4 regions of the Lysinibacillus sp. IITD104 genome follow, and region 1 is predicted to be linked to each of the others. Evidence: riboswitches for the same ligand, from Rfam matches in the RefSeq annotation. Region 1 holds a riboswitch; each other region holds the start of a gene.
The links. A riboswitch is a leader RNA that binds a small molecule or an ion and turns the genes downstream of it on or off. The one in region 1 is predicted to bind cobalamin.
Positions count from the first base shown of each region.

Region 2: another riboswitch for cobalamin. It lies ahead of V1L66_RS09140 (energy-coupling factor ABC transporter permease); the one in region 1 lies ahead of V1L66_RS19950 (ABC transporter substrate-binding protein).
Region 3: another riboswitch for cobalamin. It lies ahead of cobT (nicotinate-nucleotide--dimethylbenzimidazole phosphoribosyltransferase); the one in region 1 lies ahead of V1L66_RS19950 (ABC transporter substrate-binding protein).
Region 4: another riboswitch for cobalamin. It lies ahead of V1L66_RS12320 (ABC transporter substrate-binding protein); the one in region 1 lies ahead of V1L66_RS19950 (ABC transporter substrate-binding protein).

Region 1 is NZ_JBAHYH020000001.1:3,964,556-3,969,122, reverse strand. Features, by position in the region: gene V1L66_RS19960 (long-chain-fatty-acid--CoA ligase) at 1-439, shown strand, start outside; gene V1L66_RS19955 (acyl-CoA dehydrogenase family protein) at 441-2,108, shown strand; cobalamin riboswitch at 2,166-2,349, shown strand; gene V1L66_RS19950 (ABC transporter substrate-binding protein) at 2,480-3,448, shown strand; gene V1L66_RS19945 (iron ABC transporter permease) at 3,445-4,446, shown strand; gene V1L66_RS19940 (adenosylcobinamide amidohydrolase) at 4,443-4,567, shown strand, end outside.
Region 2 is NZ_JBAHYH020000001.1:1,814,837-1,819,403, forward strand. Features, by position in the region: gene V1L66_RS09125 (ATP-binding cassette domain-containing protein) at 1-747, opposite strand, end outside; gene cbiQ (cobalt ECF transporter T component CbiQ) at 744-1,517, opposite strand; gene V1L66_RS09135 (energy-coupling factor ABC transporter substrate-binding protein) at 1,523-1,795, opposite strand; gene V1L66_RS09140 (energy-coupling factor ABC transporter permease) at 1,799-2,545, opposite strand; cobalamin riboswitch at 2,694-2,879, opposite strand; cobalamin riboswitch at 3,131-3,313, shown strand; gene V1L66_RS09145 (ferredoxin) at 3,459-3,830, shown strand; gene cobJ (precorrin-3B C(17)-methyltransferase) at 3,835-4,567, shown strand, end outside.
Region 3 is NZ_JBAHYH020000001.1:3,308,541-3,313,107, reverse strand. Features, by position in the region: gene V1L66_RS16965 (hypothetical protein) at 1-681, shown strand, start outside; gene V1L66_RS16960 (ABC transporter ATP-binding protein) at 721-2,415, shown strand; cobalamin riboswitch at 2,512-2,688, shown strand; gene cobT (nicotinate-nucleotide--dimethylbenzimidazole phosphoribosyltransferase) at 2,780-3,835, shown strand; gene V1L66_RS16950 (trimeric intracellular cation channel family protein) at 3,949-4,554, opposite strand.
Region 4 is NZ_JBAHYH020000001.1:2,426,410-2,430,976, reverse strand. Features, by position in the region: gene V1L66_RS12325 (translation factor GTPase family protein) at 1-1,095, opposite strand, end outside; cobalamin riboswitch at 1,278-1,465, shown strand; gene V1L66_RS12320 (ABC transporter substrate-binding protein) at 1,628-2,620, shown strand; gene V1L66_RS12315 (precorrin-3B methylase) at 2,672-3,349, shown strand; gene V1L66_RS12310 (S9 family peptidase) at 3,421-4,567, shown strand, end outside.

The DNA.
Region 1 (4,567 bases):
GTTGGGTGAGGGCAACATGCTTGGCTACTATAAGGATGAAGTAGCTACTAATGAAGCCTTTATTGACGGTTGGTTAAAAACAGGAGATCTAGCTCGCAAGGATGAAGATGGTTTTATTTGGATCGTTGATCGTAAAAAGGATGTCATTATTTCGGGTGGTGTCAACATTTATCCGAAAGAAATTGAAGATTGTTTATTGAGCTTTGAAGGGATATTCGAGGCTGCGGTAATTGGTGTACCACATCCGCAATGGGGGGAAACTGTAAAGGCGGTGTATTCTGCTAAACAAGACATCGATGAGGAAGCTTTGAAAGCTTATTTAGAAGAACATCTTGCAAAGTTTAAAATACCACGTATTTTCGAAAAAGTGGAAGCGCTACCACGCAATGCATCAGGCAAAATATTAAAACAATCTTTGAAGGGGCAAGAGGTGAGATAGCATGAAAGTATTACAACAAGAAGAAATGCGTACTTCGAACTTTTTTACCGAGGATGAAACGCTTCAAAAAATATTAGAAATGATGTTAGATAAAGAGTTTTTATCCTATGCACATCGAGAGTTAACAGATTTTGGTGAGCTATGTGCAGGTGATATTGATACGAGGGCAAAGTATACAGATCGACAGGGAGAGCCTCGCCTTCAAAGATATGATGCCTATGGTGAAGAGATATCAGAGGTTTGGGTTAATGATGGCTATAAAAAGACGATTGAAGAGACATATAATACAGGGATTGTCGGTTATGTACACAAGGATATTCCGCAGCTAGGTCACAAGGGTAATTATGTTTATAGCTTTGCGCAAGGTTATATGCTATCACATGCAGAGCCTGGTTTTTACTGTCCCGTAACATTGACGATGGCTACTGCCTATCTATTAGATCATTATGCGGATGAAGAGGTAAAGCAGCGTTTTTTACCACATGTTTGTGCAACAGGTGACACAGATTTATATGAAGGTGCGACATTTTTAACAGAACGTCAAGGAGGCTCTGATGTTGGTGCAAATGTGGTGGAGGCTAGAAAGGATGGCACTGCGTATCGTCTATATGGTGAAAAATACTTTGCCTCCAATGCAGGCATGTGTGGTGTAGCGATGGTATTGGCGCGACTAGAAGATGCGCCAGCAGGTTCCAAAGGCTTAACGTTGTTTGCAGTTCCATGGCGCAAAGAAGATGGAACAGCGAATCATCTACGTATTCGCCGACTGAAAGATAAACTAGGGGTTCGGGCTGTTCCCTCTGGTGAGGTAGAATTTGAAGGTGCACTTGCCTATGTTGTAGGAGAGCAAAATAAAGGGATTTATTACATGCTAGAAGCACTAAATCTATCAAGAATTTGTAATGCAGTCGCTTCAATTGGTATTATGCGCCGCGGCTTCTTAGAGGCAAAACATTATGTAACCAATCGACATGCATTTGGCAAGCCCTTAACACAATACCCTATGATTCAGGATGCTTTAGGTAAATTTGCAGCTAAGTTGCACGTGGAGGTAGCGACAGTTTTTGATCTTATTCAGTTATACGATAAAGTGACGAGTGGACAGGGAACACAGCAAGACCTTATTATGAATCGTTTATATATTGCCATTATGAAAAAGGAAACGGCAGAGCAAGCCGTTCATTATGCTAGTGAGGCAATTGAATTACACGGAGGTAATGGCTATATCGAAGACTTTGTAACGCCACGCTTATTAAGAGACGCGCAAGTGTTGACGGTGTGGGAGGGGACGGCTAATATTTTGGCCTTAGAACTCATTCGTTTGGTAGATAAGTTCCATGCCCATGAATTGTTTGTACATGAGATGAAGGAACGATTAGACAAATTAGCTGACAGCTCATTGGTACAAATCGTTAAAGAAAAATTGGAGGATATGTCTGCGAAACTACAACTCTTTAGCGCTTTAGACGAAGCGACGAAAACTTTTGAAGCAAAAGATATGGCGAAAAAGATGGCTCATCTTTATGAAAGTGTTGTAGCGGTTGAATGGGCACATAAATTTGGTGGGAAATATGAAAAACTTGCGGACGTTTATTTAGAGCAGACATGGTCATTAAGAGAAATGGGTGCTCAAATGAAAACAGTCCAATACTTTTCTGAAATTGTATAATAGCTTGGAAGTCGTCTTGAATGGAGGCGACTTCTTTCATTTTCATGTATAATGAAATCAACTGAATATTATAAAGGTTCTTTACTTAAGTAAAGTGAAAAGGGAAATCGGTGTAATTCCGATGCGGTCCCGCCACTGTAAGTGTGAGTTTTTTCAAATGATGCCACTGAATATTTCGGGAAGGCTTGAAAAATCGCAAGCAGCACTAGCCAGGAGACCTGCCTTTATAACGACATACAACCTACGAGGATAGGGTGGTGGATTTTGTATCAGTTTTTTGGTGCGATTTTGACCCCTCATCTTTCAAAGATGAGGGGTATTATTTTGATTAGAATAAGAAATATCGCACGGATCAACCAAGGAGGATTCACATGAAGAAATTTTGGAAAATAGGATTATCAGCATTTTTAGCAGTGGGCTTGCTAGCTGCTTGTGGACAGGAAGCAAAGGATAACAAGCCAGCTAATGAGCAGCAAACACAGCAAGAAAAGGCACAGGTGGATGAAGCAACATTCCCAATGACAATAACAGATGCCCTTGGTAAGGACATTACACTCGAAGCACCTCCGGAGAAAATTGTTTCACTTATTCCAAGTAACACTGAAATTCTTTTTGGACTCGGTTTAAATGATGAAATAGTTGGTGTTACTGACAACGACGATTATCCACCAGAGGCAGCTGAGAAGGATAAGGTTGGCGGCATGGAATACGATATTGAAAAAATTATTGCCTTAAAACCAGATATCGTTTTTTCTCACGAATCTAGCATGTCTCTTTCAGAAGAGGCTATTGCACAGCTTGAATCGGCAGGTTTAAAAGTATTTGTAGTAAAAAATGCACAAGACTTTAATGAAACATATACGACAATTGAGCAGCTTGGACGTGCTACAGGAAAATTACCAGAGGCAGAAAAAATTGTCGCTAATATGAAGGCTAAAGTAGAAGGAATTTTGACTAAAGTCAAGGACGTTGAACCAAAAAAAGTGTTAGTTGAAGCATCGGATGAGCCAGATATTTATACAGCTGGTAATGGCACATTTATGAATGCAATGCTTGAAATGCTCAATGCAGAGAATGTAGCTGTAGATGGCGATAATTGGTATAAAATTGATGCAGAGCAAATTATCGCGAAAAACCCAGATGTCATCGTGGTGACATATCATTATGTACCAGATATTTTAACGAAGATACCAAAACGTGCGGGCTTTGATACGATTAATGCCGTGAAAAATAATGCGATTGTGCAGGTAGATGAAAGCACAACAAGTCGTCAAGGACCACGTTTAGCAGAAGGTCTAGAAGAATTAGCAAAAGCGATCTATCCTGAGGTATTTAAGTGAAAAAAATAGCACTAGCCTATACACTAACATGTACGCTTCTTCTTATTAGCATCTGGTGTGGCGTAGCAATAGGCTCAGTTCATATTCCACTAGAAGTATTGTGGAATAAGGCGGTTGATGAAACAGCCGCCAATATCTTTTGGAAAATTCGTTTGCCTCGCGTGTTATTAGCGGGACTAGTAGGCGCATCTCTAGCTATTGCTGGAGCAGCATTCCAAGGTTTATTAAAAAATCCATTAGCAGATCCATATACACTAGGGGTTTCATCAGGGGCTTCTGTTGGTGCTGTTTTAACGATCTTTTTTAGTATTTCTATACCTGTTGTCGGTTTGTATGCGCTGCCAACCTTCAGTATGATTGGTGCTATCATCACGATGGTAGTTGTTATGAGCTTTGCTAGACTCGTAGACCGCTCATTGAAAATGGAAACGTTGATATTAACAGGTGTTATTTTTAGTTCATTTTTAGGTTCCCTTATTTCATTAATGATTGCCTTATCTGGTGAAGAATTACGTCAGGTAATAGGCTGGCTACTTGGTTCTGTTTCGATGCGTGGTTGGCCATATGTCCAAATGATCATTCCATTTGTGATTGTAGGTTCAATTATGCTATGGACGCAAAGACGAGAACTAAATGTTTTGTTGTATGGTGAAGAGCGAGCAAAACATTTAGGTGTTAATGTAAAGCGCAGTAAATATTTGATATTAGCAGGTGGCTCCATGTTAACTGGAGCGGCTGTAGCGGTTTCTGGCACAATTGGCTTTGTAGGATTAGTGGTGCCGCATATGACAAGGATGATTTGGGGTTCTGATCATCGCCACTTATTGCCATTATCTTTTTTTAATGGTGCAACATTACTTATTATTTGCGACTTAGTAGCACGAACAATCATTGTGCCAAGAGAGCTACCAATTGGTGTAATTACGGCATTTATTGGAGCACCTGTTTTCTCCTATATTTTTTATAAGCAGCGAAGAAGCAAGGGGGTACGGGCATGATTGTTGTTGAACATCTATCAGGTGGCTATGAAGATATACCAATCGTCAAGGACATTAGTTTTACCGTTGAAAAGGGGAAAATTCTTGGCATTCTAGGGCCGAATGGTAGCGGGAAATCTAC
Region 2 (4,567 bases), 2.1 Mb from region 1:
GACCATTTCAAAAATCCATGGACGTTCAAGATGCGCGCGATGTAACAATTCGTCTTCATAAAACAAGGTGATTGGATCACCGTTATAAATAATTTTTCCAGCCTCCATAACAATGATTAGATCTGCCCATTCATAGGCGAGAGGTATGTCATGGGTTGCTAGTAAAATGGTTCTCTCACCATCATCTAATTTGGCTAAGTATTGTAATACTTGTGTAGCATAATAATTATCAAGACCTGCTGTTGGTTCATCTAACAAAAGGACAGAGGGCTCCATCGCTAAAACACCTGCCATTGCTACACGTTTTTTCTGACCTACGCTTAAAAAATGAATAGGTTTATCAAGCAAATCTTTCACTTCGGTTTGCGCAACGGCCCATGCTATTTTTTCTTCCGTTTTTTCAGTAGACCAGCCGAGATTCAATGGGCCAAATGCTATATCTTGCTTGACGGTCCCTGAAAAAAGCTGATGATCTGCATTCTGAAAAACAATGCCGACTTTTTGGCGTAGGGCCTTTAAAGCTTTTCGACTATATTCCAGATCGTTGCCTTCGAATACAATCGTTCCAGCTGTAGGTTTTAAAATACCGTTAAGATGCTGAAATAAAGTCGATTTTCCTGCGCCATTATGTCCGAGTATGGCGATTTTTTTACCTTTTGGAATGTCTAATGTAATATCTGACAACGCCTTCGTACCATCCGCATAGGCATAAGATAATTGGTTGAGTTCAAAATAAAATGCTGTCATGTAAAATACCCTCCATATACGATGAGGACTAGTAAAATAGCTGCCATGCCTAGCCAATTTTTCTTGCTATAAGAGCCCATCTCTTGCCAGTAGACTGCATCGCCTCCACGTGATTGCATGGCATTGTTGAGCTCTCGGCTACGCTGAAACATTTCCACAAATAATGCCACAATAAGCATGGAGACAGAGCGTAGCCATTGCATCGGTGAATGATAGCCAAGACGTGCTTGCTGGGCGAGATGTATATTTTGCATACTTTCTAAAAACATAAAAATAAAACGATAGGTTAGTTCGACGAGCTCCACTAATAAAGAGGGGAGTCGCCATTGTCGTAGCACATAACATATTCCTTGTACGGAAGTGGTTAGAATTAAAAAGTATAAACAACTAATGCTGCCAAGGACAATAAAGAACAGCTGTTGCGCTGCTAACACACTTGCATTCCCAATAAAGACAGTCCAATTCCTAAATGTAAACGACCAAATATGGGCAGGGAGTGTATTCGTTGATGATGTAAAGGAAAGTAAAATAGATACGAGACTTGTTAATAAGAAAAAGCTAGGTAGCAATAATAATTTGCCGTAGTATGCAAGCGGAATTTTTGCACCTAAAATGATAAAAGCACTCATTACAAAAAATGTAATGAGTGAAAGTCGTTCATCTCTCATGATGAGCGTTATGAGAAGTAGTCCAAGTGAAAATATCATTTTTTCTAGCGGATGAACGGACGCTAGCTTATTCAGATAGGCATACTTATCAATGAGTAACATAATGGTTAACCTTCTTTGTGTTTGCCACGCATATAGCCGATGAAGTAGCCAATAAAGCCAGCTCCTATAGCTGCCTGTAGCACGAATAATAAGCTTTCGATTTCACCACTTGGTGGCTCCCATAGACTTTCAAACCATGGTTCATATTCCGCATTAATTTCACCAATAGCTGCTTCTGCTTCTCCATCAGCACCACCAAATTCAGCACCTTTTTGTATGAATAAGGGAATGATGGCTAACAACACAACAATTGCTAATAACAATAAATTTTTCTTCATTTGTTAATGTGCCTCCTTTGTTGAGAAAACACGTAACGTTTTTAATTCGCTAACATTGTATTTTTTCAAGAAATTCATCACAATGACCGTTAAAATTCCTTCACTCACTGCTAAAGGAATTTGAGTTAAGGCAAAAATACCTGCAAACTTTGTAAAGGATGCCATAAAGCCTCCAACCTCTGAAGGAAAGGCTAGTGCTAGTTGTACAGAAGTCACAATGTATGTACCTAAATCACCAAGCATAGCTGCAAAGAATATGGCTAGTGAAAATGACAACCCTACTTTTTGAGCCCCTTTAAAGACAAAGTAAGCAATAAAAGGACCAACAATAGCCATAGAAAAGGCATTAGCCCCTAAAGTTGTAATTCCTCCATGAGCTAATAATAAAGATTGAAATAATAAAACGATTGTTCCAATTACACTCATTGCTAGAGGGCCAAAGAGTACTGTCCCAAGTCCTACACCAGTTGGGTGAGAGCAACTACCTGTAACTGAAGGGATTTTTAGGGCGGATAGCACAAAGGCAAAGGCTCCTGAAAGCCCCAAAAGCATTTTTGTTTCAGGATTTTCATCAATGGTTTTTCGAATAGAACGCAATCCTAGAATGATAAATGGGATAGAGATCACCCACCAAAAAATAGCCCATTCGATTGGTAAAAAACCTTCCATGATATGCATGGCAAAGGCACGTTTTGGCACGATTAAAAAGGCCAGTAAAAAATAACTAAGTTTCCACCATGATAATTTCAAAAAGCTTTCCTCCTAACTAATTAATAGATTTTTAGAATATTGCGTGCGTAATTAAAAAAAGCACTTCTCCTTAGGTGGAAAAGTGCATAGCTAAAAAAGCAAATAACAGTCTCATCTGCTAAGCCGCACACCTATCCTCGTAGGTTGAAACGATCACTTATTTTTCGGCAGGTCTCCTGGCTCTAGTTCAATGCTTTATAGGTCTTCCCATCCGTTGGACAGTGACATATTCTATAAAGCTCCCTATTACAGTGGCGGGACCGCGCCGGACTCAAACCGGCTTCCCTTTTAAGCAAAATGACAAGCACTTTGCACCGAAAAACATTCAAATTGTGAGATTTCACGACAAAGTGTAACATGAATTTCCATAAATATGCTATACCTTTTATGAAATTTTTTAAATTAAAGGTCAACGGTGAATATTCTGATAAAATTTTGTGCGCAAATTATATAGATTGTATAAATTTCATACCTAGTTCCATTCAAAATTGATAAATTTGTCATAAATTTTTAAAGAAATATTGAAATTTTAAAATAATAAGATATGATAAAGACAGTTTTCTATTTAAAATTCTAATAAAAATTTCATATAAAACGTCAATAAGTGCTCGAATAGCTCGAGATAATAGGGAAATTGGTGAAAATCCAATACAGCCCCCGCTACTGTAATAGCTGATGAAATCGCAAAGCCACTGGTGCAAACTTGGGAAGGTGCGACAGTAAAATGAAGCTTAAGTCAGGAAACCTGCTTATTTGATTGTGCATGCAAACTTTTCGGAGGGAGAAGTTGAAGCGAAAGCGGGTACCTGTATTTCATTCTATTCGTTTTTATTTGGCTTCTACAAAACCTTTACTCTTCGTTATAGAGTAAAGGTTTTTCTTTTTCCAAAAAGCAAATGAGGGGAGACAGAAGATGACAACTTGGAATTTAGAGGGGATGAAAACACATCTCTTTATTTGCAATGGCAGTAGCTGCATGAAAAAGGATGGGGAGGAAATTACCTTAGCCATTCGAGATGAGATACAGCGGCAAGCACTCGATCAGGAAATACATACGACAAGAACGCGCTGTAATGGACGCTGCAAGGATGCTTGTGTGGTAATCGCTTATCCTCAAGGAAACTGGTATCGTGTGCCATCAACAGAGCATGCTAGAACACTAGTACAAGATTTACATCATGAATCCTTATACAACGAACATGTCTTTACACTTCGTGAAGGTACATTACAGCGTACTGCTCAAACAACTGCCATTAAAGGGATCGAAAAGGTGAAAGAGGGGTAACAACATGGCGCAAAAAGGAAAAATTTTCGTAGTAGGCTTTGGACCTGGAGATTTTAAGCATATTACGACACGTGCAGTAGAGGCTTTACAACAAAGTGATATGATTATAGGCTATAAAACCTATGTAGAGCTGATTCAAGATTTAGTAAGTGCAAAATCGATTGTTAGTACAGGCATGACAGAAGAAGTGTCGCGTGCACAGGAAGCCGTTCGTCAAGCCGAAGCAGGGAGCATCGTCTCAGTAATTTCGAGTGGTGATGCAGGCGTCTATGGCATGGCAGGATTAGTCTATGAGGTGTTAATTGAGCTAGGCTGGACAGAAGCAACAGGAATTGAAGTTGAAATTGTTCCTGGGATTTCTGCGATTAATTCATGCGCTAGCATACTTGGTGCACCTATTATGCATGATGCTTGTACAATCAGTTTGAGTGACCATCTAACACCTTGGAATTTAATTGCAAAGCGTGTCGAGGCAGCTGCAATGGCGGACTTTGTCATTGCTTTATACAATCCTAAAAGTGGACGTCGAACAAGACAAATTGTCGAGGCTCAACGAATACTCTTAGAATATCGTTCGCCAGACACACCAGTTGGGCTTGTGAAAAGTGCCTATCGAGAACGTCAAGAAGTGACCATGACAACACTAGCAGAAATGCTAGAACATGATATTGGTATGTTGACAACTGTCATTATCGGGAATTCGTCAACATTTTTCTATGACAATAAGATGATTACGC
Region 3 (4,567 bases), 660 kb from region 1:
TGTTCTATATCGTGCGCGATTTTATTCAGCAGGAGGGCCAAAAATAAAACGGAAAAGAGGGTTGCTGGAATTATGACCAGTATGATGCTTTTCGTTCTATTAAGCTTACATTTTTATAATGGATATAAAGAAGAGGAGCTGTTAAATAAACCTTATCAAAATTATCAATATAACGGGCTAACTGTCCAATATAAAGGTGTGAGTATAGAAAAAGTGGAGAATTATGCGAATGTTTATAAAGACATTACTCAAATAATGGAGAGCTTCGGTGTCCACAACATTCCGTATCACACGCTGAAAATAACGAGAGTTTTTAGCCTTCCAGATAACAATAGTTTAGAAAATATTATTAGTAGCTCTGGCGACATCATTGAAATACGCCCGTATTCTAATAAATTTTTTGAATTTAACTATGGCTATAATATTACGGAAGACATGATAAATACATTAATGGGCGAACAGTGGGAAACCAAGGAACAAACTAATTGCTATGAGGTTTTAAAAAGAACGATCGAGCAAAAGGTTATATACACCAACAAAAGCATGCTCTTTAGTGAGGCGAAAAAGAAGTCAGTAGAAAACTTGCTCATTAGTAATGAAAAAGATCCGTATATGGAAAAGTTTCTACATATATTACAGGAAGAGCCGAAAAATGCTTATCTGTATATCAAAAGGTTATAAGAAAACCTTAACTAAATCAGGGAGATAGAGTATTATTTCATGAAAATATTAGGTGAGGTATTTAAGTATACAAAGCCATACAAAGCAAAATTATTTCAAGTAAATATTTTGATGGGTATTTCAATGATTTTAAGTATAGTACACCCCCTTTTATTTGGTAAATTTATTGATTCTATAACAGTAAAAGATCTCAATTCAGCATTCCTCATTATAGTGTTTATGGCTTTTTTGTTTCTGTTTAATTTATTTTTTAAAGTAATCCAAAAATATTATTTAACGAAATTTGCCTGCTATCTACAAATGGATATTAAATTAAAGATAATAAAAAGAATTATGGCTATGGACATGGATGAGTATCAATTAAAAGCAAAAGGTGAACTGATGAATAAAATAGAAAATGATACAAAGGCATTTTCTGAAGTAGTATCAGAGTTTTTAAATATTGTTGTAGACTTTATCAGTATAATAATTGTGTTAATAATATTGATCAATCTAAATTTTATTTTAGCTAGTATTTTATTCATAGCTTGTCCTTTAGCACTTATCATTTTTAAATATTATGGAAAAAAAATAAGGATGATGGATACTGCCATCAAAAAAGATTTAGATTCTTATTTAACCTATCTGGGAGAATTACTGTCATCATTTAAATTATTTAAGATATTTAATAATGAGATAAACGCCATAGATAACTATCAAAAGAAAATTACCTTATTATACAAAAATACTCTTGATAAAATGCGTTTAAGCATAAAATCAGGATCAATAATAGAATTAATAAACTTTACAAGTTATTTGATTATCCTTATTATAGGTGCCTACTTTATTTATAAAGGAAGCCTCACGTTAGGAGTATTAATAGCATTCACAACCTATGCCAATAACTTTAGTCAGTCATTTTTAAGATTTTCCCAACTAAATTCATTTTTACAAGAAGCAATTGTGTCTGTAAATAGAGTGAAAAACTTAATGGAAGACAATAAATATCAGCTAAGGAAATTAGAAGTACCAGACTATGTAAATTCATCGCATCATTTTAATAAAGATAAAATAGTATTACGGAATGTAAGCTTTACCTATACTAATGCATTTTCTCCTGTTTTAGAAAATATAAATTTCCAAATACCTTTGAAGAAAATTGTATTGATTAAGGGAGAAAGCGGATCAGGTAAATCGACATTATTGAATATATTATCAGGTTTATACATTAATTATCAGGGTGAAATATTTCTATCCAATCAGAATATTAGATATATTCCTATTGATGTTTATAGAAAAAGGGTATGTTTGGTAACGCAAGAGCATTTTATAATGACAGGGACAATAAGGGAAAATTTGTTATTAGCAAAGCCGGATGCAACAGACGAAGAATTAATTCAAATTTGTAAAATGGTTAACATTTATTCATATATAGAAACGTTAGACTATAAATTTGAAACGCTTATAGGGCATAATGGGCTTGAATTATCTACTGGGCAACAGCAAAGACTTTCAATAGCAAGATCGCTTCTAAGAGATGCGGATATCTATTTGTTTGACGAGATTACTTCTGCGCTTGATAAAGACAACCAAATAAATATAGAATCATTACTTTTATATTTAAATAAAGAAAAACAAAAGACTGTTATATTGGTTACTCATCACCCTGTTTTAATAAATGAAGCAGATAAAATATTTGAAGTTGATAGGAATCAGGTGAACGAGAGGGATTCATTTGTTGTGACAGGTTCTTGATAAGCCTATATTGTTAGAATAGGTGGTGGTACTAAGTTAACACTCAAAAAATTTTTATCTATTGACACTAAAAAAGTTGTAAAGTAGATTTAACATAATTACATAAAAGCAATAGGTGCCCACTAGGGAGAATAGGGAATAAAGTGAAAAGCTTTAGCGGACCCGCCACTGTATAAGGAAGTTTCATAGTGTATGCCACTAGCGAATTGCTGGGAAGGTACTATGAGATGTTGAACTTGAGCCAGGAGACCTGCCTATTTGCTTTAGAAGATATAGATGATGGAAAAGTCTGTAGTTTATTTGTTATGACAATAAACTACAGACTTTTTATTTTGTCTTAATGAGAACGAGAGGAGAAATAATTATGCCATTATTACAAGACACGATTGAAAACATTCAAGGGGTTGATATGAAAGGTATGGAGCAAGCTAGAAAGCGGATTGATGCGCTTTGTAAGCCCCCAGGTAGCTTGGGTAAACTAGAATCACTTGCCGTACAGCTCTCTGGTGTAACAGGACAATTATATCCGACGGTTGACAAAAAGGTGATGATTGTTTGTGCTGCAGATCATGGTGTATGTGAGGAAGGTGTAACCACGAATCCGCAAGATGTTACAGTCTTTCAAACATTAAATTTTCCTAAGGGGGGGACAGGCGTTTGTGCGATTGCGGGCATTACCAATGCAAAGGTGGTCACAGTAGATGTTGGGGTAAAAGCAGATATTCCACTTGATGCTGGTGTCATTATTCATAAAATCAAATACGGTACAGATAACATGGCACAAGGTCCAGCTATGTCCAAACAAGAAGCCATTCAATCGATAGAAGTAGGAATCCGTGTGGCCACTGAGGAAATCATACAAGGTGCTGATGTACTAGGTACAGGGGAAATGGGTATTGGCAATACAACACCAAGTGCTGCGATATTAGCTGTTCTGACTGGATGTGACCCTATAGAAGTAACAGGGTTTGGGGCAGGAGTTGGCCAAGGAGGCATTGCCTATAAAGCGGCGATTATTGAAAAAGCAATTACCTTAAATAAGCCTAATCCAAAAGATGCTATTGATGTTCTGGCTAAGGTAGGAGGATTAGAGATAGGGGCGATGACAGGTATTATTCTTGGGGCTGCAGTTCATCGTAAACCAGTGGTTATTGATGGATTTATTTCGACTATAGCTGCCCTCATTGCTTATAAGCTCGAACCAAAAGTAATCGATTATATTATTCCTTCCCATGCTTCAGAGGAGCCAGGGGCAAAAATTGCCGCTGCATTACTAGGTATTGAACCGATGTTGCACATGAATATGCGTTTAGGCGAAGGTTCTGGAGCAGCCTTAGCCTTTCCTATTTTAGATGCAGCTTGTTCAATGATGAAAAACATGGTGACATTAGAAGAAGCAATGCAGTTGTTAAAAAGATAAGCTAAGTTAATGTCTTCTTCAATCATATAAGGAATGAAACTCATAAAAGATTATTATTAGCCAAAAAATAAAACAGCCAATGACTTAATTTTTGGTCATTGGCTGAATAGTATTTATGCACGATTTAACTTACGTAATGGCAAGCGCCACTTCATCGTATAGGAAAGAATACGTAACGCAGTAATTACCGCGAATAAAATATAAAGGAAAATGTCCCCTGTAAAAACCTCGAAGCCGATTAGTAGTCCAGCAAGAGCTGCCCAAACACCATAAACTTCATCACGGAGAACTAATGGTTTTCTTCTAGCTAATAAATCACGTACAATGCCACCACCTGAACCTGTTAACACAGCAGCTACAACCACAGCACTAACAGGCATATCCAGCTTGACAGCATAAAGTGCGCCTTGAATAGCGAACGCTGATAAGCCAATCGCATCTGTGAAGTTACCCCAACGATGCCAATGTTGAATCAGATGATGCGGAAAAATAAAAAATATCGTAATCGCAGCCAGCGCAATTTGAAACATCATATCCTGTCCCCATAGGGTTGTGACAGGTAGCCCGATGAGTAAATTTCGAATGGCTCCTCCACCAAAAGCAGTGACAATACCAAGTATATATACACCAAATAAATCGTATTCTTCTTCCATGGCAATAATTGCCCCAGAAATAGCAAAGGCAATTGTTCCTATGATACTAAAAACCTCCCAAGCCATCCCTTTCACCCCT
Region 4 (4,567 bases), 1.5 Mb from region 1:
CCAGACCACACGCAAGGACGGTTCTTCTGCTTCGAGTAAACGGAAAATCTGTAGCACTTCCTTGATATGTTGATCACCCTCATATTGAACCTTTGCCTGTAAGGTTGGGACAAGCTCATAGGGCTGTGATAGCATCGTTGTACCGATTCGATCCCCAATGTTTGCCTGGCTCAGTCCTTTGACAGCGAAAATTTCTCCTGCCTCTACCTGTTGAACGGTCTCAAAGCGACTGCCGTTATAAAGGCGAATTTCGGTCACTTTTTCTGTTACTTCGTCAAATGAAAATTCATCTCGTACATGCAACGAGCCCTTGGTTGCCTTCATAAAGGTTAAACGCTGGTGCCCATCATGACGAATCTTAAAAACCTCGCCCTCAAACGGGGCATCCTTGTCAAAATGGGAAGCCGTTAACAGCGGGAGCTGGTCAAGAAATTCCTGAATGCCCTCATCCTTTAAGGCCGAGCCAGCAAAGCAAGGGAAGGCACCTTCATTTTTAATCATTTCCTTTAATTGAGCAAGACACTGTTCATGCTCCAATGACTCATTTAGAAAGGCATCAAGCAATTTTTCATCGCGCTCCGCCAGCCATTCCATAATATTATTTGATACATAGTCTGCTCGCAGTGGCTCATCGATGAACAATACATGCTGAGAGCAATCTTTGCGAAGCTGTCTGATGACAGCCTCCATATTGGCACCCTCACGATCCATTTTATTGATAAAGAAGAAGGTAGGGACATGGTATTGACGTAAAAGTTGCCACACTGTTTCTGTATGGCCTTGTATCCCTTCGACAGCGCTAATGATAATAATGGCATAATCCATCACACGAATAGCACGCTCCATCTCAGGGGAGAAATCGACATGCCCTGGCGTATCAATCAATGTGTATGTATCATCGCCAATATTCATGCGCCCTTGCTCGGCAAATATCGTAATGCCTCGTCTGCGCTCTAGCTCATGATGATCAAGAAAGGTATCCTGATGATCAACACGCCCCCGTGCTTGAATACTATTTGTATGAAAAAGTACTTGCTCAGAGAAGGTCGTTTTTCCTGCATCCACGTGCGCAAGTACACCGATTGTTTTGTACATAGGAAATCCTCGTTTCTATAGATTGCTATCTTTTTATTGTAACAGAATACTAGCTCCTTTATTTCTTGTAAAATAGTTCGTCTTTATGTCGAAATAGTGCTAATATAATGATGATTATACTTTTACCATCATACTACTGATTGCGCGACAAATTTTCTTCTGCTAGTCTATCAATAGTATTGAACATTATAGAACGTATTGGTGCAAATGGCATTTGTCATTTGCTTAAAAGGGAAATCGGTGCAATTCCGATGCTGTCCCGCAACTGTAAATGGGGAGTCTATACAGCATGCCACTGTAGTGAAACTATGGGAAGGCGTATAGATGATGAACCTAAGCCAGGATACCTGCCAATATGTATTTTTTGACTAAGAACCACGAGGATGGGGATAGTGATATAGGTAATGATACCGTTATTTCACTATGCTACTCTCTTGGCGACAAGAGGGTTTTTTTATGCCCTTCCAACTACCTTAGTAGTAAAGAAGTCTCTGATTTCTTTCTATATTTTAACAGCAAAGGAGAAAAGGACATGAAGAAATGGAAAAGTATATGGCTGATGATGATCATTGCCTTGGTCGCTGTTTTAGGGGCTTGTAACGCAAAGGACAAAACGGAATCAGCTGCACAAGGTGAAAAGGTTGAGCCATCTGAGGCGGCAGCAGCAGTAACCATTGAAAATAATGACACAACTCAAACATATACGGAAGCACCAACAAAAGCGATTAGCTTAAATCAACATGTGACAGAAATTATGTTAGCACTTGGTTTAGAGGATTCTATGGTAGGGACAGCTTACTTAGATGATAAAATCTATGAACCACTGCAAGAGGCATACGATAAGGTCCCTGTTCTTTCCGATCAATACCCAACGAAGGAGCAAGTCATCGATGCCGAGGCAGATTTCCTATATGCGGGCTGGAAAAGTGGCTTCGGGGAAAAGGGTGTTGGCACACCAGAAGAGCTTGAAGAATTAGGTATCCATACGTATTTACATACGGCTTCCAACATGACAAAGCCAACATTAGAGGATATTTTTACCGATATTCGTAATATCGCGAAGATTTTCCGTATTGAGGATCGTGGTGAAGCTTTAATTGAGCAGATGACGAAAGATGTAGAGGCAGTACAAGCTAAATTACCAAAAGATAGCGAAAAATTACGGATTCTTGTGTTTGATAGCGGTGAAAAGGATGTATTTACAGCGGGTCAAAACTTTATGAATGAGCTAGTGACAATCGCGGGTGGACAAAATATCTTTGGTGATGTGGAATCAGGCTGGACAACTGTGTCGAAGGAAGATGCAGTGGACCGCAATCCAGAGGTAGTTGTCGTAATTGATTACGGTGAAACAACGGCAGAACAAAAGATCCAATTCTTAAAAAATGATCCAGCATTGAAGGAGATGGAAGCTGTTAAAAATGAGCGTTTTGTTATCCTGCCACTTTCAGCAGCATCTGAAGGGGTTCGTGCGGCAGAGGCGATTGAAATTTTAGCAAAGGGCTTCTATCCTGAAAACTTTTAATCCATTCGAGCTAGCGTTTTGCTAGCTCCTTTTTCATAAGGAGCGATAAGAATGAACGCATTTCAAAAAAATGTACCAGATCAAACATTTGAAACATTAAACCGTCATGGTGAATTCACACGTCTTGCAGTCAGCCCTGGCATTATTAATAAGCATTATACGCCTGCGCAATTTCAAAAAATAGCCGAAATTGCAGGCGAAAAGGGTGCGATAAAGTATTCGGCCTCCTACAGTATTCTCGTATCCATTCCAATAAGTGATGCGTCAGAAGCGATACAAGCCTTACAGGAAGCGGGTCTTTATGTGGTGCCCTCAGGTCCTATCATTGCCATGAGGGCCTGTGATTTTTGTGATGGTGAGAAAATGGAGGCTGCCCCGATAACCGAACAGCTCTATCATGCCATGGTGGGGATGACGGTACCTGCAAGAGTCCGAGTCAATATTAATGGCTGTGCATCAGCTTGCTACAATGCAGTCTATGATGATATTGGGCTCGTTTACCAACAAGAAAGCTTTGATGTCTATTTAGGGGCAGTACCGATGGGAGCAAAGGCACAGGCTGGCAATTTATTCGCTAAGAGGGTAGACGTCACACAAATTGAAGATGTTTTACTGCACCTGATAAACCTTTATAAGGAGCATGCTCGCCCAAATGAACCCTTCTATAAATTTTACCGCAGAACAAAGTCCGCAGAATATTGGGAACTAGTAAAAAATTCGATTAAATAGCAGGAATATTACTTAGGGTGTCGAAGTATTGTAGTAAGGCACAGAATATTACAATACAAAGGAGCAAGAACATGACATCGAAACAAGGGATTCAACCAGAAGATCTTTATCACTTAAAATCAGTAGCAGATCCACAGCTTTCACCAGATGGGACAGAGGTAGTTTATGTAGAGACTCGTATGGACGAGAAGAAAAACGACTATATATCGAATTTGTTTTACATAAACTTGAAGGACAAAACACCACAGCAATGGACATTTGGTGAAGATAGAACGAGTTCCCCTGTTTGGTCACCAGATGGCAGTCAAATTGCATTTTTGTCAACGAGAACAGGTAAGTCGCAAATTTATGTTCTTTCGAAAGCAGGTGGAGAGGCAAAACAGGTGACACATTGTAAAAATGGAGCGACCTCCCCTGTCTGGTCACCATGTGGCAAGAAAATTGCTTTTTCAGTCGTGCTAGGGAAAGATGAAACCATCCTAGATAAAGCGGAGGATGAGAAGAAAAAGGATAAAGAACTAAAGCCACTAGAAATCGAGAAAATGAAACACAAATCGGATGCTGGTGGATTTATTGATATGGAGCAGTTTACCCATATTGCCATTGTCAATGTGGCATCAGGAGAGCTAGAACAAGTGACAGAAGGCAAAGAGTACTGCCATCTGGGTACTTGGTCGCCAGATGGCAAATACCTTACGTACTTAGCAGATAAAGCGGAGGATTTAGATTTCTCATTTAATGTGGATATCTATTTATTGGAGTTAGAATCTAAGCAGAGTCACAAGCTAACAGAAGGTTCGGGTGCTTATTACCAAACAGCTTGGTCTCCGAATAGTCGCTATCTTTCTTTTGTAGGTGGAGAACGTGAATTTGAAAATGCCACACAAGCAAAGCTTTGGATTTATGACATGGAGCAAAAACTACTAAACTGTGTAACAAGTGAATTTGATGCGCCTGTTGGTGATTATGTCATCGGTGATTTCCTGCAAGGTGTAGCGTCACCACGTGTGCAATGGATGAATGATAATCATAGCTTCTACTTCCAAGTCACAGATCACGGCAATGCGGCGATTTATTACGGAAATGTAGATGGCGAAATTTACCCAGCTATCCATGATGATCAATATGTCTATGGCTTCTCACTTGATGCGCAAAATGATCAGGCTATTGCGGCTATTAGCACAACGACCAATCCAGGCGATCTGTTTTATGTGAACC